DNA from 2 places in the Pectobacterium sp. PL64 genome. Region 1 is predicted to be linked to the other one. Evidence: predicted binding sites of a transcription regulator. Region 1 holds the regulator's gene; the other holds the start of a gene.

The links. The regulator sigma-54, encoded in region 1, starts transcription at its own class of promoters, with help from an activator protein. The targets are predictions, from matches to a motif close to GTTGGCACANNTTTCGCTNT.
Region 2: glnK (P-II family nitrogen regulator) is a predicted target of sigma-54. The motif match lies at 9,027-9,046, and genes of this name have one in related genera.

The regions. Positions count from the first base shown of each region.
Region 1 is NZ_CP092070.1:4,839,243-4,854,968, forward strand. Features, by position in the region: gene aaeR (HTH-type transcriptional activator AaeR) at 1-488, opposite strand, end outside; gene aaeX (p-hydroxybenzoic acid efflux pump operon protein AaeX) at 821-1,024, shown strand; gene aaeA (p-hydroxybenzoic acid efflux pump subunit AaeA) at 1,032-1,997, shown strand; gene aaeB (p-hydroxybenzoic acid efflux pump subunit AaeB) at 2,009-3,997, shown strand; partial or broken gene HP572_RS21770 (NAD-dependent succinate-semialdehyde dehydrogenase) at 4,137-5,592, shown strand; gene yjgA (ribosome biogenesis factor YjgA) at 5,703-6,254, opposite strand; gene pmbA (metalloprotease PmbA) at 6,551-7,891, shown strand; gene rnk (nucleoside diphosphate kinase regulator) at 7,977-8,387, opposite strand; gene npr (PTS phosphocarrier protein NPr) at 8,563-8,835, opposite strand; gene rapZ (RNase adapter RapZ) at 8,867-9,724, opposite strand; gene ptsN (PTS IIA-like nitrogen regulatory protein PtsN) at 9,885-10,358, opposite strand; gene hpf (ribosome hibernation promoting factor) at 10,454-10,741, opposite strand; gene rpoN (RNA polymerase factor sigma-54) at 10,765-12,198, opposite strand; gene lptB (LPS export ABC transporter ATP-binding protein) at 12,248-12,973, opposite strand; gene lptA (lipopolysaccharide ABC transporter substrate-binding protein LptA) at 12,977-13,549, opposite strand; gene lptC (LPS export ABC transporter periplasmic protein LptC) at 13,530-14,096, opposite strand; gene kdsC (3-deoxy-manno-octulosonate-8-phosphatase KdsC) at 14,093-14,659, opposite strand; gene kdsD (arabinose-5-phosphate isomerase KdsD) at 14,679-15,726, opposite strand, start outside.
Region 2 is NZ_CP092070.1:692,884-708,609, forward strand. Features, by position in the region: gene ppiD (peptidylprolyl isomerase) at 1-1,289, shown strand, start outside; gene HP572_RS02995 (helix-hairpin-helix domain-containing protein) at 1,428-1,793, shown strand; gene HP572_RS03000 (thioesterase family protein) at 1,899-2,297, shown strand; gene queC (7-cyano-7-deazaguanine synthase QueC) at 2,392-3,087, opposite strand; gene HP572_RS03010 (PLP-dependent cysteine synthase family protein) at 3,247-4,323, opposite strand; gene HP572_RS03015 (Lrp/AsnC family transcriptional regulator) at 4,692-5,153, shown strand; gene HP572_RS03020 (SmdA family multidrug ABC transporter permease/ATP-binding protein) at 5,232-7,001, shown strand; gene HP572_RS03025 (SmdB family multidrug efflux ABC transporter permease/ATP-binding protein) at 6,994-8,772, shown strand; gene glnK (P-II family nitrogen regulator) at 9,133-9,471, shown strand; partial or broken gene amtB (ammonium transporter AmtB) at 9,511-10,798, shown strand; gene tesB (acyl-CoA thioesterase II) at 10,937-11,800, opposite strand; gene HP572_RS03045 (YbaY family lipoprotein) at 12,013-12,594, shown strand; gene HP572_RS03050 (MGMT family protein) at 12,614-12,934, opposite strand; RNA gene ffs (signal recognition particle sRNA small type) at 13,120-13,216, shown strand; gene HP572_RS03060 (HHA domain-containing protein) at 13,658-13,861, opposite strand; gene tomB (Hha toxicity modulator TomB) at 13,916-14,284, opposite strand; gene ykgO (type B 50S ribosomal protein L36) at 14,883-15,026, opposite strand; gene HP572_RS03075 (type B 50S ribosomal protein L31) at 15,044-15,292, opposite strand; partial or broken gene HP572_RS03080 (efflux RND transporter permease subunit) at 15,526-15,726, opposite strand, start outside.

The sequences.
Region 1 (15,726 bases):
ATTGGCATCGAGCCTAAGCGTTTCGAGAACAGGCTGGAATCCTGTAGCGCGCCGACGCGGATAACGATATCCAGCCCGTCAGCAATCAGATCGGGAGCGGGAATTCCGGTGACCAGATTGACGGACAAACCGGGATATTCCTTCAGCATGGCGGCAGTCATGGTGGACAACACATTCTGCGCCATGGTGGAAGAACTGCCGATGCGCAGCGTGCCAATCGGCGTGTTGTTGAAGGCGTAAAGCTGCTCATGGACTTCATGCGCCTCATGCAGCATGCGTCGACAGCCGTGGTAATAGATTTTCCCCGCTTCCGTCAAACCAATGCTGCGCGTACTGCGATTAAGCAGCTTAATCTGTAGCTCATCTTCAAGCTTGGTAACGGTCTGGCTGACGGCGGATACGCTCATCTGTAACTGACGGGCTGCAGCGGTAAAAGAACCAAATTCCACCACGCGGGCAAACACCGACATACTCTTTAGTCTTTCCATTATTCACTCTGGCTTAAAAGTGATTTAGATCACGCTATGTAGATAAGGTGATAATAAGCATCCATAATATAGCCTATCCGATGGTTCTGGGCAGAACAGAGCCATTCAATGATTGTGTTTATTTACCCAATTAGAGTAATACGCTGATTTCCCATCGTTAGTCAGCCCCTGCTGACATCGCTATTCATCAGTTTAACGCTATCCCATCCGTTGGCTGCTCGCCTGCGGGATGAGGCTCTGTTGTCGGTGCTGAAAGGGCGCCAGACGACATAATTTACCACTCGGTAGCGCACCTGCTCGTTACCGCTCTCTAATAGAAAAAGGAAAAGAGGATGAGTTCACTCCCGGTTATGGTGCTATTCGGGCTGTCATTTCCCCCCGTATTTTTTGTCTTGCTGGTATCGCTGACCCTGTTTTTTGTCGTGAATCGCCTGCTGCAACCGACGGGGATCTATGACTTCGTCTGGCATCCTGCGCTGTTTAACAGCGCGCTGTTCTGCTGTCTGTTCTATTTACTGTTCCGTTACGGTCTGTGAGGTGTCTGTGAAAGCTTTCTTTTTACCCTTGTTTAGACAGCAGGCGGTGCTGATCAAAAAACTGAGCCGCGTGGTCATTACGCTGGTGATTGTGCTGTGTGCGATTGTGGCGATTTTCCGGGTCTGGGCGTTCTATACCGAATCGCCCTGGACGCGTGATGCCAAATTTACGGCGGATGTTGTCGCGATTGCGCCGGACGTCAGCGGGTTATTGAGCGATGTTCGCGTTACGGACAATCAGCTGGTGAACAAAGGTGACGTGCTGTTTGTTATCGACCAGCCGCGCTACCATCAGGCGGTGGCGCAGGCGGAAGCCGATGTTGCCTACTATCAGGCTCTGGTGACGGAAAAACGTCGGGAATCAGGACGCCGGGCGCGACTGGGTATCAGTGCGATGTCACAGGAAAATATCGATCAGTCCAGTAATGCATTGGAAACTGCCACGCACCAGCTTGCTAAAGCGCAGGCGGTATTGTCACTGGCGCAACTGGAGCTGGAACGCACCGTGGTACGTGCTCCTGCCGACGGCTGGGTGACCAACCTGCACGTGCAGAGCGGTGAGTTCATCGAACGCGGTAACACGGCGGTGGCGCTGGTGAAGAAGGATTCATTCTATCTGCTGGCGTACATGGAAGGGACCAAGCTTGAAGGCGTGCGTCGTGGCTACCGTGTGGAGATTACGCCGCTGGGTAGCGAAAAGATATTTTATGGCACGGTCGATAGCGTGGCAGCTGGGGTAAATAACAACAGTAACAGCGCGAATAGTAAAGGCCTGGCCAACGTGGATTCCAATCTGGAATGGGTGCGTCTGGCGCAGCGTGTGCCGGTAAAAATTCGCCTCGACCGCCAAATGGGCGACCTCTACCCGGCTGGCACAACGGCCACCGTAGTAATCACCGGTGAGCAGGTCAACAATGATAAAGCGCCATCGCCGCTCATCCGTCTCCTTTATCGCCTGCGTGAGTTCGGCTAAGTGAGGCGATGATGAAAACTCCGTCGCTAACAGGCGCTATGTTCTTTACGACGCCACAGTTTGCGCGCCTTCGCTTCGCTTTCAAACTGAGCTTCGCGATTGTGCTGTCCCTGTTTCTGGGCTTCCATCTCCAGTTGGAAACGCCGCGCTGGTCGGTGCTGACGGCGGCGATTGTCGCCGCGGGTCCAGCGTTTGCTGCGGGCGGTGAGCCATTTTCTGGCGCCATTCGCCATCGTGGCATGCTACGCGTTGTCGGCACCTTTATCGGTTGTATCGGCGCACTTGTCATCATTATCGCTACCGTTCGTGCACCGGTTGTGATGTTGATGCTGTGCTGTATTTGGGCGGGCTTCTGCACCTGGGTTTCCTCGCTGGTTAAAGTCGAAAATGCCTATGTGTTCGGGCTGGCGGGCTATACCGCGCTGATTATTATTGTGTCGACACAGGGGACACCGCTGCTGACGCCGCAGTTTGCCGTGGAACGCTGTAGCGAGATTGTGTTGGGCATCGTCTGTGCGATTCTGGCGGATTTACTGTTCTCGCCGCGCTCGATCAAGCAGGATGTCGACCGCAGTATCGGTGAGCTATTGGTGGATCAGTATCGGTTACTGCAACTCTGCATGAGCGGGGCGGAGAAAGACGCAATAGACAAGGCATGGCACGCGCTGGTGCGCAAAACAACCGCGCTAAACGGCATGCACAGCAGCCTGATGTTGGAGTCCTCGCGCTGGCAGAACAGCAATCGCCGCTTAACGTCGCTGCATACGCAATCGCTCACGATGATTACACAGGCGTGTGAAACCTACCTGATTTTGCAGGACGCCCCGACTCCCGTAAAAAGCAGCCTGAAACAAGTGTTGGATCAGCCTGTTGAGTCGTTTCGCGACGTGCATTGCCGTGTGAAAACATTGCGCCAGCTGATTGCGGCGGACAGCCGTGACGTGCCGCCGATGCTGAGTAGTTGGGTCGGCGCGGCGACGCGCTACCTGCTGTTGGCGAAGGGCGTGCAGACCAACCGGCGTATCAATACGATTGAAGCTGACGTGCTGAACAGTGAAGTGGAAATTAAAGCACCATCAGCCGAAACGCATCACGCCATGATTAATGGCTTACGCACTGGCGTAGCGACGGCGTTAGGCTGTCTGTTCTGGCTGAGCACTGGCTGGACTTCTGGCAGCGTGTGTATGGTGATGATTGCGGTGGTGACCTCGCTTGCCATGCGGTTGCCGAACCCGCAGATGATGGCGAAGGATTTTCTTTTCGGGACGATCTACGCGCTGCCGCTGGGGGCGCTGATGTTCATGTTTATCATACCGTCAACGCAGCAAAGTATGCTGCTGCTGTGCCTGAGTCTGGGGGCAATGGCTTTCTTTCTCGGCCTTGAAGTACAAAAACGTCGACTCGGCTCACTGGGTGCACTGGCCAGTACGATCAATATTCTGGTGTTGGATAACCCGATGACGTTCAACGTCAGTCAGTTTCTGGACAGTGCGATTGGCCAGATCATCGGTTGTTTTCTGGCGTTGATGGTGATCCTGTTAATCCGGGATAACACCAAGGCACACACGGGGAGAACGCTGCTGAACCGCTTTGTGTATGGCGCGGTCTCGGCGCTGACGACCAACACGGCGCGTCGCAAGGAAAACCACCTGCCAGCGCTGTATCAACAGCTGTTCCTGCTGCTGAGCCGCTTCCCTGACGATATTGCCAAGTATCGTCTCGCATTGTGGCTAATCATCATGCACCAGCGTCTGAGAACGCTGGATATTCCGCAAAACGCGGCGCTCTCTGCCTTTCATCGCCAGATTCGTGCAACGGCGGAGCAGGTGATTTCGGCCCGACGCGATAGCACGCGCAGCCGCTATTTCACGCAGCTGTTGGACGAGCTTGAACTCTATCAGCAGATGCTGGCAGAACAGCAGCTACCGCCGAGCGTAACAGTGCCTGTCGGGCGATTGACCGGGATCCTGCGTGACTATCAGCATGCGCTGAGCAACTAATCTCAGTGGGCGAGGTGGAACGGTAACTCTGACGATTAATCCGAGAGTACCGCAGCCTCCGCCCATCACTTCTATACTGAATTATCTATAGCTTCCCTCATAACGTCATGGAATATGACCCTTTTCAGGAGGTAACACGATGTCAGGACAAAATCTGCAGAATCATGAACTGTTTAAAACGGGCTACTTTGCTGCGGGGAAATGGCAGCAGAGCGGCGCGACCTTCGAGGTCGTGAATCCGGCGACGGGCGAGTCGATTGCCAGCGTGGCGAAAGCGGGAAAGAAAGAGACGCAGGTGGCGATTGACGCCGCCTATGCCGCCTTTCCTGCCTGGAAGCGTAAAACCGCGAAGGAGCGTTCTGAAATTCTGTACCGCTGGTACGAACTGATTCTGGAAAATAAACGCTATCTGGCGGAGTTGATGACCGCCGAGCAGGGCAAGCCCGTGCAGGAAGCCGAAGGCGAAGTTGTTTACGCGGCGAATTTCATTCAGTGGTTTGCTGAGCAGGGCAAGCGGGCGAACGGTGAGATTATTCCGCCGGCTAAGCCCGGATCGAAGATTTACGCCACGCGTGAACCCGTTGGGGTCGTTGTCGCCATTACACCGTGGAATTTCCCGCTGGCGATGTTGACGCGTAAGCTGGGGCCGGCGCTGGCCGCGGGATGTACCGGCGTCATCAAACCTGCGAACAACACGCCGCTGTCTGCGTTTGCCCTGTTGGCGCTGGCGCAGCAGGCGGGTGTGCCGGATGGCGTACTCAACGGCGTGGCGGGCGATACGCAGGCGATCAGCGATACCGTTATGGCGAGCGATAAAGTGCGCAAAATTTCCTTCACCGGCTCGACGGAAGTAGGGAAAACGCTGGTGCGCAACGCCGCAGAGACCATGAAGAAAGTGTCGATGGAACTGGGTGGCAACGCGCCTTATGTCGTGTTTGATGACGCGGATATTCAGGCTGCAGTGAAAGGCGCGATAGCTAACCGTTTCCGTAACGCGGGTCAGGTTTGTGTCAGTGCCAACCGATTTTATATTCAGGATGGCGTCTACGATGAGTTTGTCTCTCAGCTCGCGGAAGAAGTGAAGAAGCTGAAAGTCGGCAACGGTATGGATGACGGCGTTGTACTCGGTCCGCTGATTGACGATGCTGCGGTCGAGAAGGTAGAAAAGCACGTCAATGATGCGGTGGAAAAGGGTGGCAAGGCGCTGGTCGGTGGTAAACGGCACAAGCTGGGCCATAGCTTCTTTGAGCCGACGGTGATTGTTGATGCCAACGAAGCGATGCTGCTGGCACAGGAAGAAACGTTTGGTCCGGTCGCGCCTTGTTTCCGTTTCAAAACGGAAGAAGAGGTGATTCAGCGCGCCATACAATACGCCGTTTGGGCTGGCCGCCTACTTCTACAGCCAGAATTTGCAGCGTGTGTTCCGCGTGGCAGAAGCGCTGGAGAGCGGCATGGTTGGCATTAACGAATGCGCGGTTTCAACCGAATTAGCCCCCTTCGGCGGCGTGAAAGAGTCAGGATTAGGGCGCGAAGGCTCGGTTCTGGGGCTGGACGAGTTTCTGGAAGTGAAAACCTGGCATTTGGGCGGGTTGTGATCTGAAGGGGGTGTTGCGATCGGAATTGATCGAATCCGATTGAATACCGATAAGACAGTATAGGTAATACGTGGGATGAGTGAGGCATGCTCCTCATCCCACGATCGCCGTTAGTCTTTGGTTTCAGCCAGCTCGCGCAGATACTGGAAGATCTGGCGGGCAGATTTCGGTGGCTTATTCGTTGCTTTCTCTTTCTGCGCATTCCGCACCAGAGAACGTAACTGCTGACGGTCAGCGTGAGGATACAGCGCCAGAATATCGGGGACCACATCGTCACCCTCTTCAATCAGACGGTCGCGCAGCTGTTCCAGTTTGTGGAATAACGCGACCTGCTGATTATGACGGTTGTTCAGCTTATCCAGCGCGGTTTGGATCGGCTCTGGATCGCGGGCGCGCAGCATTTTACCAATCAGCTGTAGCTGACGGCGGCGGCCTTCTTTCTTGATCCGCTGCGCCAGTTCCACCGCCGCACGCAGATCGTCGTCCAGCGGGATCTTCTCCAGGGCGTTTTTACCCAGATCGACCAGTTCCGCGCCGAGATCTTTCAGCGCTTCGGCATCGCGCTTTATTTCACTTTTGCTGACCCAGATAATTTCATCATCTTCGTCGTCTTCTTGGTTATCGGGGACGTCATTCAGCCAGTCTTCGTACTTTTGCTTCATGGTTGGCTCCTAAAAAGTGTCCAGGAGCAATTCGTAACGCTACGCGTAGCGGCTCCGGGATGGTGAACAGCGTGCCCACCAGAAAAAAGAGGCTGATACTAACAGGTTTTGGGCTTTGTGCGAAATTGTCCGTAGATCCTGTTAGACTAGAAAGCATTATGCTACACCATTTTATGCTCCTCATACTTCACGTTACCTGCGTGTTGGCTGCGCGAAGTATAGAGAGTATACGCCCCTTTCGTGCTCGTTGCGGGGATGATGATGGTGAGCTTTCTTCCACTCATTATGGCAGAACAATGACGATAACTACTCAGGTTGCAGAGCAGCGTAAAGCGCTGGAGCTCGCGGTTGCTCAGGCGCTGGAACTGGCGCGTGCCGGTTCTGATGCGGCAGAAGTCGCGGTGTCAAAAACGACGGGCATTAGCGTCAGTACCCGTTATGGTGATGTTGAAAATGTTGAATTCAACAGCGATGGCGCGTTGGGCATTACGGTTTATCACCAACAGCGTAAAGGCAGCGCATCGTCTACCGATCTCAGCCCGGATGCGATAGCCCGTACCGTACAGGCCGCGCTGGATATTGCTCGTTATACCTCTGTCGATCCTTTTGCTGGCCCGGCGGATCGCGATCTTCTGGCGTTCGACGCGCCGGATCTGGATCTGTTCCACCCAACCGAGCTGGATGCGGATCGCGGCATTGAATTAGCCGCTCGCGCAGAGCAGGCCGCCTTACAGGCTGATAAGCGTATTACCAACACCGAAGGCGGCAGCTTTAACAGCCACTACGGCGTTAAGGTATTCGGCAATAGCCACGGTCTGCTGAAAAGTTACTGCTCTAGCCGCCACTCCATGTCCAGCTGTGTGATTGCCGAAGTAAATGGCGATATGGAGCGGGACTATGCCTACACCGTCGGCCGTGCGCTGGATGACTTGCGCAGCCCGGAATGGGTCGGTGAAGAGTGCGCACGCCGCACGTTATCCCGTCTGTCCCCGCGTAAACTGCCGACCATGCAGGCACCGGTGATGTTTTCTGCGGAAGTGGCGACGGGTCTGTTTGGCCATTTGGTTGGCGCCATCAGCGGCGGCAGCGTTTATCGTAAATCCACTTTCCTGCTGGATAAGCTGGGTCAGCAGATTTTGCCGGAGTGGCTGACGATTGAGGAACAGCCGCATCTGCTGAGAGGGCTGGCCTCTACACCGTTCGACAGCGAAGGCGTGCGGACGCAGGCGCGTGACATTGTGAAGGCGGGCGTGTTGCAGACCTGGCTCATGACAAGCTACTCCGCGCGTAAGTTGGGAATGCAGAGCACCGGCCATGCGGGTGGCATCCATAACTGGCGGATTGCCGGACAGGGTCTGGATTTCAACGGTATGTTGAAACAGATGGGCAAAGGCCTGCTGGTGACCGAACTGATGGGGCAGGGTGTGAGCGGTGTGACGGGGGATTATTCCCGTGGTGCATCCGGCTTCTGGGTCGAAAACGGCGAAATTCAGTATCCGGTCAGCGAGATTACCATCGCGGGTAACCTGAAAGACATGCTGCGTAATATTGTGACGGTGGGGAACGATATCGAAACCCGCAGCAATATCCAGTGTGGTTCCGTGTTGCTGCCAGAGATGAAGATCGCAGGGGAATAAGCCTGCTCTTTGTGAATAACCGTCGCCGTCGGCAGTGTCCGACGGCTGTTACTCTATGTCGATATTGGCATCGTACCTTGCTGGTTTAGCGGTGGTACTCGCCTGCGGCTTCTGGCTGATAGAGTAGTTCTAGTACTTCAATTCGCGTTTCTTCACCGTTTGGCAACTGCCAGGTGATCGAATTTCCCACATGCATTCCCAATAGTGCCGCGCCCAGCGGAGCCATCACCGACAGCGGTTCCTGACTGTCCTTCACCGCGGCCGGATAAACCAGCGTGCGGATGTGCTCTTCGTTGGTATTCAGATCGCGGAAACGCACCCGACTATTCATGGTGACGACATGTGAGGGAATTGATGCCGAAGGCAGAATGTCCGCCCGATCCAGCTCCTCATTCAACGCCTGTGCGATATCGCTGTCCGCAAAGGCGGGCTGCTCCAATAACATATCCAGACGTTCTGCATCCAATTCACTGATTGTCAGGTTAGGTTTCGTCATACTCCTCTCCAGTTGGTATTTTCAGATGATATAAAAATAACCCCCCGCACCCAAAGGAGCAGGGGGTATAAGAAAATATTATGATTTATAGAGGTAGATAGTAGGAGGTTCGGGGAGGAAAGTGAAGCGATCCTTGTCACGAAGGCTGGCAGATACCCGTCATACAAGGAAATCGCTAGTCTTCGTCGAACCCGGCTTCGAATAGCCCGATGACGGCGGCAAGCGCCTGTTCTTCATCTGGGCCCGTCGCTTCTACCTCGATGAGCCGCCCTTTCGCCGAGTCCAGCATTAGCATAGCAATCACGCTGCTGGCTTCGGCTTCGGTGCCGCTGTCATTACGCAGAATCACTTCTGCATCAAAGCTCTGCACCAGCTCGAACAGCTTCATGGCTGGGCGAGCGTGCATGCCCAGCTTGTTTTTGATTTCAACCGTTTGCCGGACTGTCATAGGTTACCTGATTGTACTGGTTTGCCGACGATTACGAGGGTTTACGTTTTTCCAGCGTACGGTGGCGCGACTGCACGTTCTTACCGCGTGAGCGGAAGTAGTCTGCCAGCTGTTCGGCGACGTAGACGGAACGGTGTTTACCGCCGGTACAGCCAATGGCGACAGTCAGGTAGCTGCGGTTATTGGTTTCCAGCATCGGCAGCCACAGTTCCAGATAGCTGCGGGTCTGGTAGATGAAGTTGTGAACTTCGGTGTGCCGGTCGAGGAAGGATGCAACGGGCTTATCCAGACCGGTCATCGGGCGCAGTTTCGGATCCCAATGCGGGTTCGGTAGGAAGCGCACGTCAAAGACGTAATCCGCATCGATAGGGATACCGTGTTTGAAGCCGAACGATTCGAACACCATCGTGAGCTCGCGTTCTCGCTTGCCGAGCAGTCGGGTACGCAGCATTTCGGCCAGTTCATGTACCGACATCTCTGAGGTGTCGATAATCAGGTCGGCGCGTGAACGCAGCGGCTCCAGCAGGTCGCTTTCTTCATCAATGGCGCTTTCCAGTGACAAATTCTTGCTGGAGAGCGGGTGAAGGCGACGGGTGTCGCTGTAGCGACGAATCAGCGTATTGCGATCGGCATCCAGAAACAGCAGTTGAGGCGAGAAGCTGGGCGGCAGTTGCTCCATGGCATGCTCGAAGATCTCTGGTGATTCCGGCATATTGCGCACGTCAATGCTGACTGCTGCGGAAATGTTACGTGCCGCAAGCGTATTAGCCAGTTCTGGCAGTAGAACCACTGGCAGGTTATCTACGCAGTAGAACCCCATATCTTCCAGTGCGCGCAGGGCGACAGATTTTCCTGAACCTGAGCGACCACTGACAATCATCAGCACCATCTGACGACTCCCCTCTGGCAATGTGATGGCGAATTTTCATTGCCACTGTTTTTATAAAGTGATGTATAGCTAAAAAAATGACGGCTTAGCGCATGGATTGCAAGCATTCTCTGAATCCACGGCGAATCGCCCGTCATCGTGAACATAACAACCATCCGGCTTAACCGGCTTCCGTCATAATCTGGTACAGCTCTTCATCGCTTTGCGCCGCACGCAGGCGTCGGCAAACCGTTTTATCTGCCAGCCGCTTGGCAACAAGCGACAGGGTATGCAAATGGGTTTTACATTGTTCCGCTGGAACCAGCAAGGCAAAAAGCAGATCAACGGCCTGATTATCAATGGCATTGAAAGCGATCGGTTGCTCTAACTGGATGAAAACACCGATGGCACCCAGCGCATTATCGTCTTCCAGCTTACCGTGAGGAATGGCAATGCCGCCGCCGATTCCCGTGCTGCCCATCCGCTCCCGGGTCAGGATGGCATCAAAGATAATCTGCGAAGGAATGTTAAGCTGCCTGGCGGCCAGCTCACTGATAATTTCCAATGCCCGTTTCTTACTCTGGCAGTGGACGGTGCTTCGGGTGCACTCAGGACGTAATACGGTGCTGAGCTGCAATACGGGATCGTGGTTCATTTTATTTTCACTTAACGACGCTTTCACTTCTGGTGATCCCGACCCACCCGATGGATGGGCCGAGTTTGTCCTTTGCCAAGCGGCAAAGGAGAAAATTAGTGCTGCTTGAGTTTATCTTTATGCTTATTGAGCTGTCTCGCCAGCTTATCAATCAATAAATCTATCGCGGCGTACATATCTGCCGCCTCTGAGGTTGCATGCAGCTCGCCGCCATTAACGTGGAGCGTGGCCTCGGCAATTTGCTGAACTTTTTCCACTCTCAATACCACATTGACCTGATTAATCCGGTCAAAATACTGCTCTAATTTGGCAAACTTGCCATTCACAAAATCACGCAGTGGTTCGGTGATATCGATGTGGTGTCCGGTAATGTTGAGCTGCATAGTGTCTTCCTTCTCTGTTGAGATCAAACCAGTTGTTTACGCTGATTCGATGGTGGGATAGATAAAGACTCTCGGTATTTTGCCACGGTTCGACGCGCCACGATGATGCCCTGATCGGAGAGCAGTGCCGTAAGCTTGCTATCGCTCAGTGGCTTCACGGGGTTTTCCGCTGCAATAAGCTTCTTCACCAACGCGCGGATTGCCGTTGACGAGGCTTCTCCGCCGCTATCGGTATTAACGTGGCTGGAGAAGAAATATTTTAGCTCAAAAATGCCGCGTGGGCTGTGCAGGAACTTCTGTGTCGTCACGCGTGAGATGGTGGATTCATGCATATCCACCGCTTGAGCGATGTCTGCCAGTACCATGGGCTTCATGAATTCTTCGCCCTGCTCGAAGAAATCCTGCTGCTGCTCGACGATACAGCGGGTGACCTTCAGCAGCGTGTCATTGCGACTTTCCAGGCTTTTGATGAGCCAGCGCGCCTCTTGCAGATTGCTGCGGATAAACTGCCCGTCGCTGTCGTTGCGCGCGCTGTTACCCAGCGCGGCATACTGCTGGTTAATCTGCAACCGGGGAACGCTGTCGGTGTTCAGTTCGACGGCCCAGATCCCTTGAACTTTACGTACCAGCACGTCGGGAATCACGTATTCGGATTCACCGGTGTTGATCGATTGTCCCGGACGGGGATCGAGCGATTGGATCAGCGCCAGCGCTTCTTTCAGCACGTCTTCTTTCAGGCGCGTGATGCGGATCAGGCTGCGGAAATCGTGATTGGCTAACAGATCAAGATGATCGCTGACGATCAGACGCGCTTCGGCCAAGCGTGGCGTGTCGTCGACAAACTGGGAAAGCTGCACCAGCAGACAATCACGCAGATCGCGAGCGGCGACGCCAACGGGATCGAAGCGCTGCACGCGTTTGAGTACGGCTTCAACTTCTTCCAGCGTCACGTCGTCATCACCAATGCTGTCAAGAATGTCCTGCAGCGGTACGGTCAGGTAGCCGGTGTTGTCCACCGCATCGACGATAGAAGTCGCGATAGCCGCGTCGGTATCGGAAAACGGCGTTAGCTCAACCTGCCACATCAGGTAATCCTGAAGCGTTTGCGTGGTTTCGCCTTGGTAAATCGGCAGTTCTTCATCGCGATAGTCGGTGCCAGTGCCCGACGGCGTGCCTGCGGAGTAGATTTCATCCCAGGTCGCATCGAGCGGCAATTCTTCCGGCATGTCTCTTTGTTCGAGGGCTTCACCGGTATCCAGTGAATCGCTGTCTGCCTTTTCAAATGACTCGATTTCGTCGTGCTGATCCGTTTGTTCGAGCAACGGATTGCTTTCCAGCGCCAGTTGAATTTCCTGTTGCAATTCAAGCGTGGACAGTTGCAACAGGCGGATCGCCTGTTGGAGCTGTGGAGTCATGGCCAGTTGCTGGCTAAGCCTGAGTTGCAAACCTTGCTTCATAAATCGCGCTAACGTCCCATAAGTACTGCAAAGATAAAATATTACCCTATCAGAGTCGGAAGCCTTCGCCCAGATAGACGCGTTTCACCTGTTCATCGGCCAGAATGTCGGTCGGTGAACCGTGGGCGATCAGGTTGCCCTGACTCACGATGTAGGCTCGTTCACAGACATCAAGCGTTTCGCGGACGTTATGATCGGTAATCAACACGCCAAGCCCGCTGTCACGCAGATGCTCAATGATTTTTTTAATATCCAGTACGGAGATCGGGTCTACGCCCGCAAACGGTTCATCCAGCAGGATGAACTTCGGATTCGCTGCCAACGCACGCGCAATCTCTACGCGGCGTCTTTCTCCACCGGACAGCGATTGTCCCAGACTATCGCGCAAATGAATAATATGGAATTCTTCCATTAGTTCATTGGCACGATCTTCCTGCTGTTCGGTCGTCAGATCTTTACGGATCTGTAACACTGCCATCAGATTGTCATACACGCTTAAGCGACGGAAGATAGAGGCTTCCTGCGGCAGATAGCCGATACCGCGCAGCGCACGTTCGTGCAAAGGAAGCAGGCTGATGTCGTCATCGTCAATGACGATTCGTCCTTCATCACGCGGAACAATACCCACGACCATGTAGAACGTTGTTGTTTTGCCAGCACCGTTCGGCCCAAGCAGGCCGACGATTTCACCGGAATTCACGGTGAGACTGACGTTTTCCACGACCTTACGGCCTTTGTACGCCTTGGCTAGATTTTCTGCGGTTAATGTTGCCATAACTTATTCAGTGACCCGTGGTTGCGGTTGCTGAGAACGAGAAGGCTGGCTCTTGTTCTCTTTCTCCTGAAGCTGAGAAGGGACCAACACCGTCGTCACGCGTTTTCCTTTGTCGCTGGTCGCTTCCATCTGTTGCTGTTTCACCAGATAGGTGATGCGATCGCCTTTGACATTGCTGTCCTGCTGTTCCAGATAGGCATTGCCCGTTAGCACCAGAAAGTCTTTGGCCAGCTCGTAGCGGATTTTCTGCGCGTGACCTTTCACCGGTTTGCCGTTGTCCTGCATCTGGTAGAACGTCACGGGGTTGCCGTAACCTTCCACCACTTCACTGCCTTGCGTGCCTTGTGGACGCGTCACGACGACCTTGTCGGCTTTTACTTCAATCGTGCCTTGCTTCACGACAACATTACCGGTGAACGTCACCGTGTTGCCCTGCATGTCCAGAGATTGCTGTGCTGAATCAATGTGAATAGGTTGATTGCTATCGCCGGTTACGGCAAAAGCGGAAACGCTGACGGCGAACAGCGAGCTGGCGATCAGGGTGTTACGCATCAGATTATTGGTTTTGGATTTCATAAGAGGTTTTTACCTTTTCGATCAACTCGGCCGTTTTGTTACGCAGATTCCCGCGCATTTTCATTCCGCTTGACGTGAAGCTGGCGCCGTACAGGGTGACTTCATCATCGGAAGAGACGTCCTGCGTTACCAGATTCACCTGGGCATTATTCGTTGTGATGCGCTGAAGCTGTGCGTCTTTCGTCAGGCTATTCACCTCAACGTTGCCGTACAGATAGAGCATCTTGTCTTTTGTCAGCTTGGCGCGATCGGCGCGTACTGACCAGGTTGCTGTGCCTTGTTCATTGAACAGCGTGGCAACAGGCTTGGTAAACCAGCTCAACTGCTCGTCGTTGAAATATTCCGCTTTTTCCGAAATCAGTCTGTAGCTCAGCTTACCCGCAGGGCTGTATACCTGCGTGTTCGTCTTTTCGCTGGTATAAACCGGCACGGCGGGGTCGTTCGCATCCGGTGCCGCTACCGTGTCGTCATCCGCAATATTCCAGCCGATGAGGATAAGCACTAACAGGGCCAGAAAAGCGGTGAGCCAACGCTTGGTTTTACTCATATTGACAACCCTTTGGCATGCTCCAGCTTGTCCTGAGAGAACAGAATCAAATCACACAGCTCACGTACTGCGCCACGGCCTCCTGCAATGCGGGTGACATAATCTGCGCGTGGTAACAGCAGCGGGTGGGCGTCTGCCACGGCAACGCTCAGCCCGACTTGCGCCATCACTGGCCAGTCGATCATATCGTCGCCGATATACGCCACCTGATTTGCCGTTACTGACAGTTTATCCAACAGATCGTTGAAGGCCAAAACCTTATCCGATTGCCCCTGATAAAGATGGTTAATGCCCAGCGTCTTACACCGATCTTCCAGCAGTTTTGCTGAACGCCCGGTAATGATGGCAACCTCAATATCGGACGTCAGCAAGCAGCGAATACCATAGCCGTCGCGGACGTTAAAGGCTTTCAGTTCTTCGCCGTGATTACCCATATAAATCAGACCATCTGACATCACGCCGTCAACGTCGCAAATTAACAGGCGAACCTCACGGGCTTTATCCAGTACCTGTTGATCGACAGGCCCATAGCAGGTATCGGTTTGCGCCCTGACTTCACTCATTCACTATTATCCTTTCTTTTTAAACCACGCCAGCCCGCAGCATATCGTGCATATGGACGATCCCGACCAGACGATCGTTTTCTGCCACCAGCACGGAGGTGATGTGGCGCGACTGCATCAGGTTAAGTGCATCCACCGCCAGCGTTTGCGGTGCGACCCGGATGCCGCCCGCGGTCATCACATCAGCAATGCGCGCGCTGTTCAAGTCAATATTCATGTCGAAGATGCGACGCAGGTCACCATCGGTAAAGATGCCCTGAATTTTCATATCCGCCTCGCAGATTACCGTCATACCCAGATTTTTGCGCGTAATTTCCACCAGCGCATCACGCAGCGAGGCATCGTGTGGGACATGGGGAATCTCATCGCCCGAATGCATGATATCGCTGACGCGCAGTAAAAGTTTGCGGCCGAGTGCGCCACCGGGGTGAGAAAGAGCGAAATCTTCGGCAGTAAAGCCGCGCGCCTGTAACAACGCCACGGCCAGCGCGTCGCCCATGACCAGCGTTGCGGTAGTGCTGGTGGTGGGTGCCAGACCGAGCGGGCAGGCTTCCTGCGGGACGTGAACGCACAGGTGAATATCCGCCGCCTTACCCATCGTGCTTTCTGGTGCGCTGGTCATGCAGATCAGGAACACTTTCTGACGTTTCAGCACCGGAATCAGCGACAGAATTTCATGGGATTCGCCGGAGTTGGAAATGGCGATCACGATATCGTGGGGCGTCACCATGCCGAGGTCACCGTGGCTGGCTTCGCCTGGATGAACAAAAAAAGCAGGCGTACCGGTGCTGGCGAAGGTCGCGGCAATCTTACAGCCGATGTGGCCGGATTTGCCCATTCCCATCACCACCACTTTGCCCTGGCAATCGAATATCTTTTTGCAGGCGAGGGTAAAGTTGTCATCAATGTACTGGTCTAATTGCGCAAGCCCATCGCGCTCGATACTCAGTACCTGCTTGCCCGCTTGCTGGAAATCGAAATCTGCTGGTAGTTCATGAGCCTTTTGTCGCGTGTGATCGGCTTGTGGTGCATGATCGGATAGTGCACGGTCAGACTGCTGTTTTAGA
Region 2 (15,726 bases), 920 kb from region 1:
TTGATATTGCTGCCAAGGCGAAAGCGCAGACGGTTGCTGACGATGAGATCCAGAGTTATTACGATCAAAACAAAGGGAATTTCATCGCACCGGAAGAATTCAAAGTCAGCTATATCACGCTGGATGCGGCAAGCATCATGGACGGCGTGAAAGTTGACGATGCTGCCATCAACGATTTCTACGAACAGAATAAGAGCGACTATTCTCAACCTGAGCGCAAGAAATTCAGCGTTATTCAGGTGAAGAATGAGGCCGATGCCGCGTCTATTCTGGATGCGCTGAAGCAAGGCGGTGATTTCGCTACGCTGGCGAAAGAAAAATCAACGGACGTTATCTCGCGCCGCAACGGCGGCGATCTGGGATGGATGGACGAAAACAGCATGATTGATGAGCTGAAGCAGGCAAAACTGACAGAGAAAGGTCAGGTTTCCGCAGCGATTAAATCCTCTGTTGGCTATCTGATTGTGCGTCTGGATGATGTTCAGCCGCAGCAGGTCAAACCGCTGAGCGAAGTGCGTGCCGAGATCGCTGAGAAAGTGAAGCACGAGAAAGCGCAGGATGGCTACTATGCGCTGCAACAAAAAGTCAGCGAAGCGGCCAGCAATGACAACGAGTCTCTGGCTTCAGCAGAAGAAGCTGCCGGTGTGAAAGCAACGCAGACCGAGTGGTTTACGCGTGAGAAAGTTCCTGCTGCGCTGAACTTCCAACCGGTAACGCAGGCTATCTTTAGCGGTGCGCTGCTGGGCGAGAATGGTGCTGCGGGCAACAACTCTGATGTGATTAACGTCGACGGCGATCGTGCTTTCGTTCTGCGTATCACTGAGCACAAGCCTGAAAGTACTCGCCCTCTGGATCAGGTTCGTACCGAGATCGTAGAGACGCTGAAACGTCAGAAGGCTGAACAGCAGACTCGTGTAGATGCTGAAAAAATTCTGGCTGAGCTGAAGCAAGGTAAAGATGATGCGCTTAAAGCTGCGGGTCTGAGCTTTGGTGAGGCAAAAACGATGTCTTCTATCTCTCAGGGTGATGCAACGGCTGAGGCAATCTTTGCTATGCCGCATCCAGAGAAAGATAAGCCATCTTATGCGATTACTCAGGATCAAGCCGGTAATGTCGTGCTGGTCGCGCTGGATAGCGTGACGCCACATCAGCTAAACGATGAGCAGAAAACACAGTTTGCTAGCCAGGTTCAGCAAGGTTCTCTGGGCGCGCTGTTTGATTCTCTGCTGTCCAGCTTGCGTAGTGAAGCGAAAATCAAGATGGGCAATGCGGCGCAAGAACAGCAATAAGCTCCGCAAAAATTTGCAAATCGTTGCAACAACAAAAGGCCGCTTTCGCGGCCTTTTCCACATTTAAATTCTGCTGTTTGCGGTGTTGATGGGTCTGCGGCAAGGTAGCCGTGCTGTCACACACAAGGAGGAAACAGCATGAAAAAATCAGGAATAAAAGCACTGTGCTTAATCATTGGGATGAGCTTGTCTGGGTTGCCATTACTGAGTCAAGCGGCACCTAAAGCCGCCGACAGTACGGCAACAGCGGTGAAGTCTGCGCCAGCAGATCAGAAAGCGGAAAAAGCAACGCTGCCTGATGGTGATGAGGATAAGGTAAGCATTAATGCAGCAAGCGCCGCTGATTTGGCTGAAATAATGAATGGTGTTGGCCTTAAAAAGGCGGAAGCGATCGTTACCTATCGTGAGCAAAATGGTCCTTTTACCCAGATCGATCAATTAACTGAGGTACCAGGAATTGGGGCGGCGTTGGTTGAGCGAAATCTCTCTCGTTTAAAACTGTGATGTCAGTCGCAGCCCAGTCGAGCACTTCCTCTGGGTTGCGAACCTCTGCTAGGCTAATTACCAGGTCATACCAGTTGTTGGTTTTGTCACAGGAGTATTACCGCTATGCAGACTTTCATTACCGTTCGTGGTTATCACATTGATGTTTATCAGCACGTTAATAACGCGCGTTATCTGGAATTTCTGGAAGAGGCGCGTTGGCAATGGCTGGAAACGTTGCCTGCTTTTGGCTGGATGCATAGCAACAATATCGCTTTCGTCGTGGTGAACATCAATATCAACTATCGCAAGCCTGCCGTTCTCGGTGACGTGCTGCGTATTGATAGCGAACTACTGCAGATGAATACGAAGAGTGGCGTGATCAGTCAGAAGATAACCCGAGTGTCTGATGAAAGCGACGTGGCTGATGCCACGCTGACGTTTGTCTGCATCGATTTATCGACGCAAAAATCACTGCCGCTGGAGGGAGAACTACTGGAACACCTAAACGAGATTCGCCGTTAACATGGGGCAGCAGGCCACTACCTGTAAGCATGGCCTGCTGTTTTTACATGGTGTGATGTTTCTGCGTGTAGAGCCTGCATGGCGATGTGAAGTCTCAGCGTAACCCTGCTTTCTGCTTCAGCGATGCCATGATAGCCGTGGAATCGTTTTGATACTGCGCAAGCCCGTTTGCTCGCAAATGGCAGGCGGCACATTGACCACATCCATCACCCTTGATGCCGTTATAGCAGGTTAGCGTGTGGTAACGAACAGTATCGAGCTGCTGGTAATAATCCGCTAGCGCCCATGTTTCGGCCTTATTAAGCCACATCAGCGGGGTTTCAAAACGGATATCGCGGGCAATACCTAAAACAATGGCCTGATTCAGGGCTTTGACGAATTCGTCGCGGCAATCAGGATAGCCGGAAAAATCGGTCTCACATACACCAGTAATGACGGCCTCGGCACCAACCTGGTAGGCGTAGATAGCGGCGAGCGTCAGGAAAAGAATATTTCTTCCTGGAACGAAGGTATTGGGGATGCCTTGCGCATTGGCGTCGTAATCGGGAACGGGAATACTGTCACGCGTGAGGCTGCTAGTGGCGAGTTCATTCAGCAAGCCGACGTCCAAAACCTTATGCGCTGTTGCCCCCAGTTTCTGGCTGAGTTCCTGAGCGACCTCAATTTCCGCGCGGTGGCGTTGCCCGTAATCGAAGGTGATGCAGTGGACGTCATCATAATCTTGCAGAGCCTGAATCAGGCAGGTTGTGGAATCTTGTCCACCGCTAAAAACGACAACAGCACGCTTCATTCTTCATTCACCTTAACGCGACGTTAACCGCAATACGTCTGTAACGCACAGCGGTGTAAAGTCGCTATTTTACCTGAAAAGCTCTGTTAGCTGAAAAATCATGTTATCTGAAAAGTAGCCCGCATTCAGCGCTGCGGCTGCGTGCTGAATAGGCTATCGTCACGTCAGGTTGGCTTCAGAGGAAAGGTGAGATATCTCTGGGTTGTTCAGCGTATTGAGATAAGGGCTAATGTCACCAATATTTTTTTCTACCCAACTGCTGTTGTAGTAGGTGTCCAGATAGCGTTCGCCGCTGTCGCAGAGCAGAGTCACAATCGCCCCTTTTTGACCTCGCTTCACCATCTCTTTGGCCAGTTGCAGCATGCCCCAGACGTTGGTACCGGTAGAGGCTCCCGCTTTGCGGCCTAACATGCTTTCCAGCCAGTACAGCGTTGCGATGCTGGCGGCATCCGGCACTTTGATCATGCTATCAATGACGTCAGGAATAAAAGACGGTTCAGCACGCGGGCGGCCGATCCCCTCGATCCGACTGCCGCACGGGCCAGTGATGGAACGATCACGCTTCTGGTAACAGTCGTAGAAGACGGAGTTTTCTGGATCGACGACGACCAGTTGCGTATCCAGCCCCTGATAGCGAATGTAGCGTCCGAGTGTGGCTGACGTACCGCCAGTTCCTGCGCTCATCACGATGTAATCCGGCACGGTATGCGGTTCACGTGCCATTTGGCGGTAAATGCTGTCGGCAATATTGTTATTGCCACGCCAGTCGGTGGCGCGCTCTGCGTAGGTGAACTGATCCATATAATGGCCGTTCATCTCTTGCGCGAGCTGTTCGGATACGGCATAGATTTGTCCTGCCTGTTCGACAAAATGGCAGCGGCCGCCATAGAAAGCGATTTGCTCGATTTTTCTTTTTGCGGTGCAGGAGGGCATAACGGCGATAAACGGTAGGCCAAGCAAGCGTGCAAAGTAGGCTTCTGACACGGCGGTGCTGCCGGATGACGCTTCAATAATCGGCGTGCCTTCTTTAATCCAACCGTTGCACAGCCCGTAGAGAAACAAAGAACGCGCCAGGCGATGCTTCAGACTGCCGCTGGGATGTGTGCTTTCATCTTTGAGGTAAAAATAGATACCCGGATAATCCGGCAGGGTCAGACGGATAAGATGCGTATCAGCCGAACGCTGAAAATCTGCTTCGATAGCGCTGATGGCATTTTTAACCCAGGCATTGGTCATGATGAAAACTCAGTTAGGCAGTGATGCGAATAGAGTAACGAGTTTTCAGGATAAAAAAATTACCTTTTTATCTCCCTTTAGCTAATTTAAGGGAATTATTTACCCTTTTATTCTTTATGTGTGGGTTATCTTTCTAGTAAAGCGCATAGCGAGGCGCTATCTCAGAAATTATGGTGACGGCGGGGCTCATGTAACGAAGGCCAGTAAGGTTATCGCTATGTCGATGTTGCCAATAATGCTATCACCGCGATTCTGGGCGGGAAGAACATTACTTTTCTCTCTTAATGGGGGAAAGTAGGGGGAGTTTTCTATCAGTAGCGCTATTTTTAGGTAAAACTACATTAGATAAAACCATATTAGGTATAACTATGTTAGATAAAATTGATCGCACACTGCTGAATATGCTGCAACAGGATTGCACGCTTTCGCTACAGACGCTGGCCGATGCGGTTAATCTGACATCCACGCCGTGTTGGAAACGGCTGAAGCGTCTGGAAGAAGAAGGGATCATCCGGGCTAAGGTGGCGCTACTGGATAATGAGCGTCTGGGGTTAGGGCTGACGGCGTTTGTCTTATTGAAGACGCAGCAGCACAACCGCGACTGGTATCAGACCTTCACCCGCGTAGTATCCGACATGCCGGAGGTGTTGGCTTTCTATCGTATGGCTGGCGAATACGATTACCTGATGCAGGTTCAGGTCGCTGATATGAAAAGCTATGATGATTTCTATAAGCGGCTGGTGAATGGAATTCCCGGGCTGGTCGATGTAACATCTAGCTTTGCTATGGAACGAATCAAACATACCACGGCACTGCCCTTATCCCTGTGATTCATCATCCATCCGTCTTTTGTATAATCACTTGTCTGAGTCTGTCATGACCCGTCTGGCTATTGGAATGAAAACCGCGTGAGACTTTTTGCTCAACTGAGTTGGTATTTTCGCCGCGAATGGCGGCGCTATCTGGGTGCTGTTGCGCTATTGATTGCGATTGCCATCCTGCAATTGCTGCCTCCTAAATTGGTCGGCGTGATCGTCGATGGCGTGACGCAGCACGGCATGTCGATGACCGAAATGATGAAGTGGATTGGCGTGATGCTGCTGACTGCCGTCATGGTCTATCTGCTGCGCTACGTGTGGCGAGTATTTCTGTTTGGTGCGTCATACCAGTTGGCGGTTGAGCTACGAGAGGATTTTTATCGTCAACTGAGCCGTCAGCATCCGGCATTTTACCAACGTCACCGTACCGGCGATCTGATGGCGCGTGCGACTAACGATGTCGATCGCGTGGTCTTTGCCGCCGGAGAAGGCGTGCTGACGCTGGTCGATTCGATGGTGATGGGGTGTGCCGTACTGGTTGTTATGTGTACTCAAATCAGTTGGGAACTGACCCTGCTGGCGCTGCTTCCTATGCCGGTCATGGCGATTTTTATCAAACGCTACGGCACCCAATTACATAACCGTTTTAAATCCGCACAGGCCGCGTTTTCTTCGCTTAACGATCAGGCGCAGGAAGGTTTGACCAGCATTCGGATGATTAAAGCCTTCGGGTTGGAAAACTATCAGTCCGCGCGTTTTGCGCAAGCTGCGGCGGATGCTGGTGCCAAAAATATGCATGTTGCTCGAGTGGATGCCCGCTTCGATCCCACGATTTATATTGCCGTGGGGCTGTCGAATTTACTGGCGATTGGCGGCGGCAGTTGGATGGTGATTAACGGTTCGCTGACGTTAGGCTTGTTGACCAGCTTTGTCATGTATCTGGGATTGATGATCTGGCCGATGCTGGCACTGGCCTGGATGTTTAATATTGTCGAGCGTGGTAGCGCGGCATATAGCCGTATTCGACAGCTGCTTGCGGAAGATCTCGTGGTGAAAGACGGTGAGGAATCACTGCCTGCCGAGCGGGGCGTACTGGAAGTAAATATCTCCGCGTTTCGCTACCCGGATAATACCCGTGATGCTTTACAACATATTCAGTTTACGCTGGCGCCGGGCAATATGCTGGGGCTATGTGGGCCGACAGGATCGGGGAAAAGTACGCTGCTGGCGTTGATATTGCGTCATTTCGATACCCAATCAGGAGAGATTCGTTATCACGATCGTCCATTGAGCGCCATTCGGTTGGATGAACTGCGCAGCCGTTTTGCCGTTGTGGGGCAAATGCCTTTTTTGTTTTCCGATACGGTGGCGCAAAACATCGCACTGGGTCGGCCTGATGCTACCCAGCAAGAGATAGAACAGGCGGCACAGCTTGCCAGCGTTCATGACGATATTCTGCGTTTACCTCAGGGCTACCAGACTGAAGTTGGTGAGCGCGGTGTGATGTTATCTGGCGGTCAAAAACAGCGCATCGCGATTGCCCGTGCGCTGCTGCTGGATGCTGAAATTTTGGTGCTGGACGATGCGCTGTCTGCGGTTGATGGGCGTACGGAACACCAGATTTTGCAGAATCTCAAAACCTGGGGCGAAAAGCGGACGCTGATCATCAGCGCACATCGCCTGTCAGCCCTAACCGAAGCGAATGAAATCGTGGTGTTGCAGCAAGGACAAACGGTGCAGCGTGGCACACACCGGACGCTGGCGGCACAACCTGGCTGGTATCGGGATATGTACCGTTATCAACAGCTGGAGGCGGCACTGGATGATGTGCCTCAGTTGGAAGGAACGAAAAATGAATAGCCCTCAACAGTTTTGGCCAACCCTGAAACGCCTGCTGGCCTATGGTTCCCCCTGGCGAAAACCGCTGTTACAGGGCGTCCTGATGCTGTGGATTGCTGCAATTGCTGAAGTCTCAGGCCCTGTGTTGGTGAGCTATTTCATTGACGATTTGGTAGCAAAAGGCCAGTTCCCGCTGGCGATTGCGGCGGGCCTGGCAATGGCCTATATCCTGCTGCAAATTCTGGCGGCCTCGCTGCACTATTTCCAGACGCTGCTGTTCAACCGCGTTGCGGTTGGTGTCGTCCAGCAACTGCGCATTGATGTGATGGATGCGGCGTTGCGCCAGCCGTTGAGTACATTTGATACGCAACCTGTCGGGCAACTGATTTCACGTGTTACCAATGACACCGAGGTGGTTAAAGACCTGTACGTCATGGTGGTGTCAACGGTATTACGCAGTGCGGCGCTGGTTGGTGCGATGCTGGTGGCGATGTTCAGCCTTAACTGGCAGATGGCGCTGGTTGCACTGATGATTTTCCCTGCGGTAGCGACGGTCATGGTGCTGTACCATCGCTTTAGTACGCCGATTGTGCGCAAGGTGCGGAGCTATCTGGCTGACATTAATGATGGCTTCAACGAAGTGATTAATGGTATGGGCGTGATTCAGCAGTTTCGCCAGCAGGCCCGCTTTGGCAAGAAACTGGGGGCCTCTAGCCATGAGCACTATGAAGCTCGGATGAAGGCCCTGCGTCTGGAAGGTTTCCTGCTGCGGCCGTTGCTGAGCCTGTTTGCCGCGCTGGTGCTGTGTGGCTTGTTAATCCAATTCGGTTTCAGCTCAATGGGATCGGTTGGCGTCGGGGTCTTGTACGCGTTTATCAACTATTTGGGCCGTCTGAATGAACCGCTGATTGAACTGACAACTCAGCAAACGATGTTGCAGCAGGCGGTTGTCGCCGGTGAGCGTATCTTCGAACTGATGGATGGCAAAAAGCAGCGCTACGGTGATGATGAGCGTCCGCTGGCGACGGGGCGTGTCGATATTGACGATGTCTCTTTCTCGTATGGCACAGAAAAACGCGTGCTACAGAATATTTCGCTGACGATACCAGAGCGCGGATTCGTCGCGCTGGTCGGGCATACTGGCAGCGGGAAAAGTACGCTAGCCAGTTTGCTGATGGGATATTACGCGCCGGATGAGGGGGAGATTCGGCTTGATGGCCGCCCGCTGTCGACGCTCTCTCATGCGGTGTTGCGCCAAAATGTGGCAATGGTGCAACAGGATCCGGTTGTGCTGGCGGAATCCATGTTTGTGAATGTGACGCTGGGGCGTGATATCAGTGAAGAGTCCGTCTGGCGCGTACTGGAAGTGGTGCAGCTTGCTGAATTGGTTCGGGCTTTCCCTGAAGGATTGCATACGCGCATTGGCGAGCAGGGGAATAACCTGTCTACCGGACAAAAGCAGCTGTTGGCGATTGCGCGGGTACTGGTGCAAACGCCTAAGATCCTGATTCTTGATGAAGCGACGGCGAATATTGACTCGGGTACGGAGCAGGCGGTGCAAAAGGCGCTGCGCATTATCAGGGAACAGACAACCTTGATTATTATCGCCCATCGGCTTTCCACTATCGTTGAAGCCGACACGATTATGGTGCTCCATCATGGGCAAACCGTTGAGCGGGGGACGCATGAGCAACTGCTGCAACAGCAGGGGCGCTATTATCAAATGTATCAATTGCAGCTCGCTGGAGAGGATCTTGCAGCCACCAGCACTGAGCCTGATCCTGCGCACTAAGACTTATCTGGGATAGTCTCTCGGTCTGCACCGCCTTGTTTGGTGCAGACTGACAGTCTATTCATGGCTTCGCACCATCAATAAGCATCGTGATTCTGGTTTTCCCCCGCACTGCACTGAAAATACTCTTCGTGCACCAAGTTAGTGCAATTCTTGCCCAATTCTTCCTGCATTTCTTTCCCACCGGGTTTTCTTTTTGCCCTTTCTTATCGTTAATCGCGTTCTCTTTCCTGATTTGTGCCAGATAAATCATTTATGGCACACCCTTTGCTTTAGTCATGACGTAGACCTACTTCATAGAGCATGTAATCGAACAAGTGACGGGCGAAAGCCTGAACGTAATGGCTAGGGGGAAGATAAATGAAACTGGTTACTGTGGTGATAAAACCATTCAAGCTGGAAGATGTACGTGAAGCGTTATCTTCTGTCGGCGTCCAGGGACTCACCGTCACTGAGGTGAAAGGATTTGGTCGTCAGAAAGGGCACGCGGAGCTATACCGCGGCGCAGAATACAGCGTTAATTTTTTACCTAAGGTAAAAATTGATATCGCGATTGCAGACGACCAGTTGGATGAAGTGATCGACGTCATCAGCAAAGCTGCGTACACCGGAAAAATTGGTGATGGCAAAATTTTTGTCGCCGAGTTGCAAAGGGTTATCCGTATTCGTACGGGTGAAACTGACGAATCCGCACTTTAACAACACCTAACGTAGATACGTAAATAGGGATGGATGAAAATGAAAAAATTACTCTCTTCATTAGGTCTCGGTGTGGCGGCATTACTCCCGTCCTGGGCAATGGCTGCGACACCGACGATTGATAAAGCGGACAACGCTTTTATTATGATTTGTACCGCACTGGTACTCTTTATGACTATACCGGGCATCGCATTGTTTTACGGCGGCCTGATTCGTTCTAAGAACGTTTTGTCCATGATGACGCAGGTGAGCGTAACGTTCGCGATGGTTTGTATCCTGTGGGTCGTTTACGGATATAGCCTGGCCTTCAGCGAAGGTAACGCCTTCTTCGGTGGTTTCAGCACCTTTATGCTGAAAGGCATCGGGATTGAATCCATCAGTGGCACCTTCTATCAGTTCGTACACGTGGCTTATCAGGCTTCCTTTGCCTGTATCACCGTTGCGCTGATTGTTGGGGCGATTGCTGAGCGTATCCGTTTCTCTGCTGTACTGATCTTTGTTGCGCTGTGGCTGACGTTCTCCTACCTGCCGATGACGCACATGGTATGGGGTGGTGGCTATCTGGCTGCGGATGGCGCGCTGGACTTTGCTGGTGGTACGGTGGTTCACATCAACGCCGCAGTTGCTGGGTTGGTTGGTGCTTACCTGCTGGGCAAACGTGCTGGTTTTGGCAAAGAAGCCTTCAAGCCGCATAACCTGCCGATGGTGTTTATCGGTACGGCGATCCTGTACATCGGCTGGTTTGGTTTCAATGCGGGTTCTGCGGGTGCTGCGAACGGTATTGCCGCTCTGGCTTTCCTGAACACCGTTGTCGCGACTGCTGCTGCAATTCTGGCATGGGTTGGCGGTGAGTGGATGGTCCGCGGTAAGCCTTCTCTGTTGGGCGCATGCTCTGGTTGTATCGCGGGTCTGGTGGCAATCACGCCAGCAGCGGGTACGGTTGGCGTGGGTGGCGCACTGATCATCGGTCTGGCCGGTGGTGTTGCAGGTCTGTGGGGCGTAACGGTACTGAAAAGATGGCTGCGTGTGGATGACACCGTGTGATGTGTTCGGTGTTCACGGCGTGTGCGGTATCGTTGGCTGTATCCTGACTGGCGTATTCACTTCTGCATCACTGGGCGGTACTGGCTATGCGGAAGGCGTGACGATGGCACACCAGATTTGGGTGCAGCTGTTCAGCGTGATTGTTTGTCTGGTGTGGTCTGGCGTGGTGGCATTTATTGCCTTCAAGATCGCGGACATGGTTGTCGGCCTGCGTGTACCTGAAGATCAAGAGCGCGAAGGTCTGGACGTCAACAGCCATGGCGAGAGCGCTTACAACCAATAAGAACGCGTAAATTAATTCGTGAGATAGTCAGAATACAGTAAGCAGGCGTGGGGGAGACTCCACGCCTGTTTTATTATCAGTCTTAAACTAACCACCCCGGATGAGATGGTCCTTTACATTACGAGGCTGTTGCAAGGTTTACGGCTGGCGGCGACGTATGACACCTTCCTGCACGCTGGATGCAACCAGCACGCCTTCCCGAGTATAGAATTGCCCACGAACGAAACCACGCGCACCGGATGCAGATGTGCTTTCTACGGTATATAACAGCCAGTCATCCAGCCGGAAATCACGGTGGAACCACATTGAGTGATCGATGGTGGCGACCTGCATACCCGGCTCCAAAAAGCCAACGCCGTGAGGCTGCAAGGCCGTAAGTAGGAAATTGCAGTCAGACGTATAGCCGAGCAGATATTGGTGAATACGCTTATCGTCCGGCAGCGGGCTGCTGGCACGGCACCAGACGTGTCGCACTGGCTCGTCTACTTCGCCTTTTAGTGGGTTATGGAATTTAACCGGGCGTATCTCAATCGGGCTGGCCTGAATAAATTTATCGTGAAAGCGGGGCGGCAGAAGGTGCTGCATGTCTTGTGCGATTTCCTGCTCGGATTTCAGATCTTCTGGTGGTGTGACGTTTGGCATCACATTTTGGTGCTCAAACCCTTCTTCATGACTTTGAAATGAGGCCGTCATATAAAAAATAGGGCGACCATTCTGGATAGCCCTAACGCGCCTGGCGCTGAAACTGTTGCCATCGCGCAGGTTTTCAACGTCATAAATAATCGGTTTCTGGCTATCGCCGGGTAGCAAAAAGTAGCTGTGGAAAGAGTGAATGTTGCGCTCGACGGGGACAGTCTGTTTGGCAGCCGACATGGCCTGGCCGACGACTTGCCCACCAAAGACCTGACGCAGCCCCAAATCATCGCTTTGTCCGCGGAATAGCCCTTCTTCGAGTTTCTCTAAATGCAGGAGGTCGAGAAGGTGTTGTAGTGGTTGACTCATGGTATCGGCCCCAATGGATGCGAATAAATAATTATCTGTTTGTTTTGTAAGGTGTAAAATATTTTCTTATGGGTTTTTACTGCAATGAATGTGTGGATTTCAGGAAAATATCAGAATTTTGCACCATCATTATTGTGTTGGGTGAATCATACTATTTATGAGTGCCGGTTTTCGATACCGGTAGTCTGACAATAATAAAGGAGACTGACCGAATGAAATTATGGCATATATTAGGCGGTATCACGTTATCGATGACTCTGGTTGCATGTGCACAGAGGGGTGATTATGGCGTTTCTCCTCAAACGGGTGCACCTGTCACCTCTGTTTCTTCACAGCGCCCCGCTGTTGCAATGCCAGCGGTAACCGGTACGGTGAATATTCGTCAGCGCATTGCACTCCCTCACAACGCCGTTTTAACCGTTACGGTGTCTGATGCATCGCTGGCCGATGCTCCTTCAAAAGTGATCTCTCAGCGCGTGACGCGTACAGAAGGAAAGCAGGCACCTTTCCGATTCGAGTTACCGTATAACCCGGCTGATATTCAGCCCAATGCGCGTATCTTACTCAGTGCAGCCGTTGCGATCGATAATCGTATCGTGATGGTGACGGAAAACGTCTTGCCGGTTATTAGCAACGGGGTAAATAACGCCGATTTGGTGCTGGTACCTGTCGCCTCTGTTCCCTTACCGGCGAAAAATCAGGGATCAATGATATCTAACCCGACAAATCAGACTCCTCATATGCTTCAGGGGCAGCCTGACTCATCATCTATGGCACCACAGACCATCTGGTAATTCATCTGGATACGCGCCGTTATGGCGCGTATTGCCAGCGATATTTCGCAAGATCAACTTTTCCCTGACGATTGAAAATGATGCCCTCCGCCTGTAGTGCTGACTTTTGACGCACATAGTCTCCACCGACCAGCGATATTTCGCCTTTACGATTGATTACCCGATGCCAGGGAAGTTTGCTGTCTTTCGGCAGACGTTTTAATACTCCGCCGACTTGTCGGGATGCTCTGGGCGAGTCAGCAAGCTGCGCGATGTCGCCATAGGTCGCTATCTTTCCGTAAGGGATTGCCGCGACGATTTGAAAAACGCGCTGGCGGAAATTATCGTTTTCTTCTGACATCCGCGGATATTCCTGCTGTTCCTAAACCGATTGAACATCATAGTGGCACAGTGGGGTGGGTAAGAAAACAACGGTTAGTCGGTGTTAGCTTGCAATTGCCTATCCCATCGCCGATAATGCCCACCGCTTTGTGACACGTTGCGATTATCATGTGCAAGCCGTTATAAAGTCGTCAATGGAGGCCCTGTCGGTTCTCCCGCAACACTAACCTGTGGATTCGGTCAGGTCCGGAAGGAAGCAGCCGCAGCAGGAGACGTGTGTGCCGGGATGTAGCTGGCAGGGCCTCCACCATTTCTGCCCTCGTTAGCCGCTTCATCTCCTGCATATAAACTACATTCTCTGCCATAAACCCGTTTCTGACATACATAACAGCCGAGCCCCCACTTTCTGCTCGAGAGATGTCATTTACCGATCTCTGTTTCTTCGAGAAGATGAGTTTGTATGTTTACTTAGCGAGTAATAATTGCGGTAATTATTACGACCTCTGTTTTCATCACTGGATATAGTATTCGTGGATGCTATCAATGCGATTGTTATAAACGATGAGTGTCGGGGAAATAAGCGTAAAGTGTGAGGAGGAATTCATTTTTACTTAATATAAAAAATACAATTTGTTACAAGTCTTACGCAATTAATACGTTAAAAAGATAATAAAAACAAAGGCCGATAATATTATCGGCGCAGTGTATTTAATGTCAGTTTTTGTATACGTTTCGTTAGGAATTAACGAACGTAGCGCCATACGGCAGTAGGGACTTTGTCGTAGAGTTTGTTCATCGTCAGTTCTGCCAGGCGATGATCGGCTGCGGAAAAGAACATCTCCAATTCATCATTAGAGAGTTCATACTTGTTTTTTTCAATAACGCGTTCGAGAGTGTCAATGGTTGTGCATTTACGCAAACGCATCAAATAGTCGATTTTTTTCATAATGGCCTATGCAAGCAGTACCTGGTGGTTAAAAAAATATAAATAAATTATTGCTTAAGTTTTAGCAGGCGTACAGATGTTCTCCCCTGAGAACATTCCGAATAATTTTGCTTTGGACTTCTGCCAACGCCGTAGTTCAGCATCATTAATACCATAGTTGCTAAACAAGACGTAAGTATCATCCAAATACTTTTCAACCTGCTCTGAAAGCTCACTTTCGTTAGGGTATTTTATTTTAAATGTGAGAATAAACGTAGCGATATGCTCAATAAGTTCATTTAATTGGAGATTGATCGCAGATGTTGGATCATTGACCCAGCCGTGACTGCTATCGCCTAACGTCGCTATGCTTTCGTCACACAGATTCTCACATAAGAATCTGAGTTGGGCAATATCATAATGTTTTGGTGTGTACTCATCCATATCAATCCCTCCGTTAAGCCGTTATTCAGTGTTACTGCGGTTAACACCTGGTAAACAGGTAGACTGATGAAACTTACAAGATAAAACGTTAACGTTGTTTCGTATTCATGTTGTTACAGACAGGGCGTTGAACCATTGTGATTTGTTCTGTAATGAATGAGAAAACAGTGATTATCGTCCCTCCTGGTATCTACTATGTCGCGAAATAGGGTTGGCGTAAATACCAACATCTCATGACTTAACCTTAAGTATAGCTATACCATGTTGGTTACGGTTACGTCATTCTATATATGACTATAGCAAAAACGTTCGTAAAATTCGCGGATAATAGGTAAGGTTTTCACTGCTATTTATTTTGATTAATCCTCAGATTTTTTTGTTGTAACAATGAGCATAGAATAAACTTGTCTGCGGCTTATTTAATTATTTCTATCTGAAAATATGAGAAATGGCAGAAGGAATGCGAAGAGATTGCTCAGAGGATAAGGGCTTTTGGTACTCGTTATCTTATTGTTTCAGCAGTTTTTTCACGCGAATCATCCCGTGCAGTCTTGTTAGCGTCATAACACCGACTGTATCGGGATGAAGTCGAGAAAGATTAACCTTTTTTCTTTTTTCCGCCTTGTACGGCCTTAAAGCGCGGGTTGGATTTGCATATAACGTAAACTCGCCCGCGACGGCGGACCACAATACAATCCTTATGACGATTCTTTGCTGAACGTAGCGAACTAAGCACCTGCATTTTACAGCCCTCTCTGATTACTTGAAGAAGTTGCCAAAGCGCTGCTGGAAGCGCGCTGTGCTGCCTTCTTTGGAATATTCTTTTTGCTTCCCGGTATAATAGGGATGCGATGCCGAAGAAACGTCAATGGTGATGTAAGGGTAGCTGGTACCCTCCAGTTCAATAGTTCGATCGGTTTTAATCGTTGATCCCGTTTTGTAATAAACATCCACGCTGGTGTCATGAAACACCACCGTGCGATAGTCAGGATGAATACCTGCTTTCATAGTTGCCTCATTTGTTATGTTATAACATATCTATTATGTTGCGCTTTTTTGACATCAGGATCAACCATTATGTTGTTGCAAGGCTGCAGCATGCGCTAAGTCACTATAGCGGCGGATAAAGATACAAACGGTACTGTGCTCGTTTGGTGAGAATGAGTTGAGAGGAAAGGGCAGGAAAAGTAAAAAAGGCCGCTAGGCGGCCTTTTAGAGGGGGTATCGATGGATGTTCAGACTTAGTGCGCTGTTGTGTCGTCTACTTTTTTGCCAAAACGGCGGCGGACAACAACAAAGAACACCGGAACGAAGAAGATAGCCAGCACGGTTGCTGTAATCATCCCGCCCATTACGCCAGTACCAACGGCGTTCTGTGCACCTGAGCCTGCACCACTACTGATAACCAGCGGCATTACACCGAGGATAAAGGCAAGTGATGT